One region of the Acidovorax sp. FHTAMBA genome, then DNA from elsewhere that is predicted to be linked to it. Evidence: riboswitches for the same ligand, from Rfam matches in the RefSeq annotation. Region 1 holds a riboswitch; the other holds the start of a gene.

Evidence for each region. A riboswitch is a leader RNA that binds a small molecule or an ion and turns the genes downstream of it on or off. The one in region 1 is predicted to bind cobalamin.
Region 2: another riboswitch for cobalamin. It lies ahead of AAFF19_RS21220 (energy-coupling factor ABC transporter permease); the one in region 1 lies ahead of bluB (5,6-dimethylbenzimidazole synthase).

Annotation. Positions count from the first base shown of each region.
Region 1 is NZ_CP152407.1:2,175,231-2,177,674, forward strand. Features, by position in the region: gene AAFF19_RS10225 (bile acid:sodium symporter) at 1-682, shown strand, start outside; cobalamin riboswitch at 719-913, shown strand; gene bluB (5,6-dimethylbenzimidazole synthase) at 958-1,719, shown strand; gene cobT (nicotinate-nucleotide--dimethylbenzimidazole phosphoribosyltransferase) at 1,814-2,444, shown strand, end outside.
Region 2 is NZ_CP152407.1:4,547,996-4,550,439, reverse strand. Features, by position in the region: gene cobM (precorrin-4 C(11)-methyltransferase) at 1-591, opposite strand, end outside; gene AAFF19_RS21220 (energy-coupling factor ABC transporter permease) at 605-1,282, opposite strand; cobalamin riboswitch at 1,512-1,753, opposite strand; gene AAFF19_RS21215 (LysR substrate-binding domain-containing protein) at 1,927-2,444, opposite strand, start outside.

The DNA.
Region 1 (2,444 bases):
CATGCCGGGCGGCACCACCTCCAACATCTTTACCTACTTCAGCAAGGCGGTGCTGGCGCTGTCAATCATGATGACCTCGGTGTCGTCGCTGATCGCGCTGGGCATGGTGCCCGCGCTGCTGGAGTTTTACTCGCAGCTGGCCGGGCTGAGCGGCGATTTCAAGATTCCGGCAGGCAACGTGGCACAGGTGCTGTTTGTGCTGCTGGTGCCCACCGTCCTTGGCATGGTGCTGCGCAAGCTCAACCCCAACATCGGCGCCACCATTGAACTGCTGGGTGGCATGCTGGGGGTGGCGGTGATCCTGTTCCTGGTGTTCACCTGGATTCCACGCAACCACATGCTGCTGGCCGGCACGCCGTGGTACGTGTTCTTTGCCGCCATCGGTCTGGGCATCTTTGGCATCGCACTGGGTTTTGGGCTGGCCCGGCTGCTCAAGCAGGACCCCAACCGCAGCCGCACCATCGCGCTGGAGACCGGCATCCAGAACGGCCCGCTGGCTGTGCTGATCGTGACTCTCACTTTTACCGGCCCCATGCAGCAGGAGGTGCTGTTGATTCCGGTGCTGTACTCGCTGTTCATCGTGATCACCTCCAGCATCGTGACAGTGTTTTTTCGCCGCAAGAGCATGGCCGAAGCACTGGCCCGCGACCGTGCCAAGGACGGCTCGGTGCTGGCCAGCTGAGATCCAGTCCTTGAATGGATGGGGCGCACCGGGCTGCTACCATTCGCGGCTTCAGGTGCCCAATGCCGCTTGGCGGCAACGGGAGAATCGGGAAGGCGGTGCAAATCCGCCGCGTGCCCAACGCTGTAAGGATGATGACCCCTGCTCAATGCCACTGGCCGCCAAGGCCGGGAAGGCGCAGGGGCCAGAAGACTCCAAGCCAGAAGACCGGCCTGAATATCCAACGCGCTGCAAGGCCCGGCAGCGCGCCACCTATTCACGCACAGGGGACTGCCATGAATACCAGCGCAGTGGCGCAAGCCACGCCCAGCGCGCACGCCTTCACGCAAGAAGCGCGCGACGCCATCTACCACGCCATCTTTTCACGCCGCGATGTGCGCGGGCAGTTTCTGCCCACACCCGTGCCTGACGAGGTTCTGAGCCGCATCCTCACCGCCGCGCACCATGCGCCCTCTGTGGGCTTCATGCAGCCCTGGAACTTCCTCGTGGTGCGTTCTCCAGACACCAAGCGCCGCGTGCAGGGTGCCTTTGCCAAGGCCCATGCCGAAGCGGCTGACATGTTCGAGGGCGATAAGCGTGCCGTGTACCAAAAGCTCAAGCTCGAAGGCATCGTCGAGGCGCCCGTTGGCCTGTGCATCACCTGCGACCGCGAGCGCACCGGCCCCGTGGTGGTGGGGCGCACCCACATGAAAACCATGGACCTGTACAGCAGCGTTTGCGCTGTGCAAAACCTGTGGCTGGCTGCGCGCGCGGAAGGGTTGGGCGTGGGCTGGGTCAGCATCTTCCACCAGGCCGACCTGCAAGCGGCGTTGGGCATTCCCAAGGGCATCACCCCCATCGCCTACCTGTGCGTGGGCTACGTGAGCCACTTTCACGCCAAGCCCGAACTGGAAACTGCCGGCTGGCTGCCGCGCCTGCCCATGGAAGACCTCGTGTATTTCGACCAATGGGGCCAGCGCGACGACCAGCAGCCGCTCATCGCCCACCTGCGGCGCGACCAGGCCGCCGCCCGGCGCGGGTGCGAAGCCACCGCCTGACCCTGCCACCATGCGCCGACCCGCGCGCACTGCCATTGATCGCGCGGCCTGCGTGTGCGGTCCGCGCTCCACCTGATTGAAAGTTGAACACGCCATGAATACCCGCCTGCCCCTGATTGCCGACATCGCCGACCCGCAGCTCACCCAGGCCCTGCAGCACAAGCTGGACCACAAGACCAAACCTCTCGGCTCACTGGGCCGCCTGGAGCAGCTTGCGCTGCGCCTGGGCCAGATCCAGGGCACTGCATCGCCCGAGTTACAGCAGCCGCAGATGGTCGTCTTCGCCGGCGACCACGGCCTGGCCGCGCGCGGCGTGTCGGCCTTCCCGAGCGACGTGACCTGGCAGATGGTGGAGAACTTCCTCGTCGGCGGCGCCGCCGTGAGCGTGCTGGCGCGCCAGCACGGCCTGGCGCTCACGGTAGTGGACTGCGGCGTGGCGCGCGACATCGCCCAGCGCGAGACAGCAGCTGGCCAGCCGCGTCTGCTGCTGCGCAAGGTGGCTCCCGGCACGCAGGACGCGAGCCAAGGCCCCGCCATGAGCGCGGCGCAGTGCGCCCAGGCCCTGAACCACGGCATGGTGCTGGTGCACGAACTGCCAGGCAATGTGCTGCTGCTGGGCGAAATGGGAATTGGCAACACCTCGGTCGCCTCGCTGCTGCTGGCGCGCGTGTGCGGCCTGCCCATTGCCGAATGCACCGGCGCCGGCACCGGGCTGGACGCCGCGG
Region 2 (2,444 bases), 2.4 Mb from region 1:
GCTGGCCTTGTGCACCACGAGCACCGGCGCGTCGTCGGACCAGCCGGCGGCGCGCAGGCCGGCTTCCACCTTGTGCAGCAGCGTGATGGACAGAAAGATGCACAAGGTCGTGCGGTGCGCCGCCAGCGCGGCGAGGTCCTCGCCGTCGGGCATGGGCGTGCGGCCTTCCACCCGCGTGAAGATGGTGGTCTGCGTGACCTCGGGCAAGGTGAAACTCTCGACCGCCGCCGCCGCCGAGGCCATGGCCGAAGACACGCCCGGCACCACCGCCACCGGCACGCCCGCGGCGTCCAGCGGCTGCACCAGTTCGATGAGCGTGCCGTAGAGGGCCGGGTCGCCGGTTTGCAGGCGCACCACGGTGTCGCAGCGCGCCGCGTTTGCGATCAGCCAGGCCGACATCTGCTCCAGCGTCATGTCCTTGCTGTCCGCGATCAGGCAACCCGGCGGTGCCCAGCGGGTGGCCGCCTCGTTCACCAGCGAACCGGCGAACAGGATGGCCCCGGCGCGCGCGATCAGGTCGCGCCCCTTGACCGTGACCAGGTCCGGGTCGCCCGGACCCGCCCCCACAAACCAGACCGTTCCGAGGCCCATGGTGTGCCCCCGGTCAGGCGGCCTGGTGCAGACGGCGATCCACCACCGCGCTGCCCTGCAGGCCACGCAGCGTCTTGGCCAGTGCGAGCACGGCCAGATCGATCAGCGGCTCGGCCAGCACCACGCTCATGTAGGCGGCGCCGAAGCTGCCGATGCTCACCAGGTTCTCGGCGCCCAGGCCACGCCCGTAGAGCGCCCAGAAACCCACCCACAGCACGATGCCGCCCTGGTAGGCCAGCGACAGCTTCAGGGCCTGGCCGTAGCGCAGATCCACATAGGCCATCTGGTCGGGAATCACGCGGCGAGCCAGCGCCGCGGTGGCGAACAGCGGCACCAGCAGCGTGGTCACGTTCATACCGTACTGCGGCAGGTCGAAGGGTGCAAAGAACAGGCCCTGGATCAGCAACCCACCCGCCAGCCCGATGGCCGCGGGTGCCGCGCCGAACAGCAGCATCAGCGTGGTGCCCAGGATCAGGTGCACCTCGGACACGCCCACCGGGTGGTGCGGCAGCACCTCGAAAAAGCAGAACACCAGCGCCGTGGCCAGCGCGGCCCGTAACAGCAGGGCCGCTGCGCCGTCCTTTCTGATCGCGTCCGCGGACAGCTTGGCCGTGTAGCCGATGCAGGCGGCCGCCGTGGTGTAGCTCAGGGCGAGCTTGGCCCCGTCCACCAGACCTGGTTCGATGTGCATGAAGTGACTCCTTGGGTTGGATGCGTTGGACACAACGCGGTTAAAAAGTCGGCAAAGACCCAAGGGAGAGGTGAGGACAGGTTCCGTCGGCGAACGGACAGCCCCCGGCGAGCGCACGCGCAGGCGCTGGCACAGACTCGCAAAGCAATGCGAAGGGACGACATGAGAACACCGGCGAAGACCCCTCACCGCCTTCCCCGACGGTGTTTGGGTAATGCGGCTGCGCTTGGGGCGCAGCCTCCTTGTTGGCCGGTATCCGGGCTGACAGAACGTTTCTCAAAGCCTTCCCGGTGTGACCCAGTGGCGAAACTTTGAGAAATGGGGGCCTTGGCAATGCCTTGGACCACCCGTCTGCTTACCGTTGCGGGGGCAGCGCAGGTTAGGTTCGTCCGTGTGGGACTCGCCCTCCTGCTTCCCGTTGAACTGCGATGCCTGAACAGCATCGCGAGCACCAACAGCTTTTATTCTATACCCCCAAAAATTGCTCGGAGCGTTTGAGCGGCAACGTTGCAATCCTAGAGCTCGTGCATCGGAGCATGGAGCACAGGCGAGAGGCTCGTATAGGCTGGGAGCAGACCGCCATGTCGACTCTGCCATGCTACGCAGTCGATAGAAAGCCGACTTACAAAGTGCGCTCCATTTCTTCATCCAGCCAAACGCAAGGTCTTCACCAACAGCGCATACAGCCCATCCACCGCCTTGTTGCCGCGTGACTCGCGGCTGCGGTAGACGGCCACCTCCATTGGGATCAGCGGCCCCAGGCCCTGGTCCGCGCCCAGCACCATCAGGTGCGGCGGTGCGCTGCACTGCGTTAGCACGGCCACGGCCAGGCCGCTGTCAACCGCCGCGATCTGGCCGGCCAAGCTGGAGCTGTTGTAGACCACCTTGTAGCGCCGCCCCTGCTGCGCCAGCGACTGGATGGCGCCGCGCCGCGCGAGGCTGGCCTCTTCGTACACCGCGATCGGCAGCGGGTCGCGCCGCCACAGCTCGAACTGCGGCGAACCCACCCACACCATCGGCTCGTGGAACAGAAGGGTCCCACGGCGCGCGTGATCGCGCGAGACCAGGGCCAAGTCCAGTTCGCCACGTGCCACACGCGGAATCAGCGCGGGCGACTGCTCGCAGTGCAGTTCGATCTCGACGCCGCTGTGCTTGGGCGCAA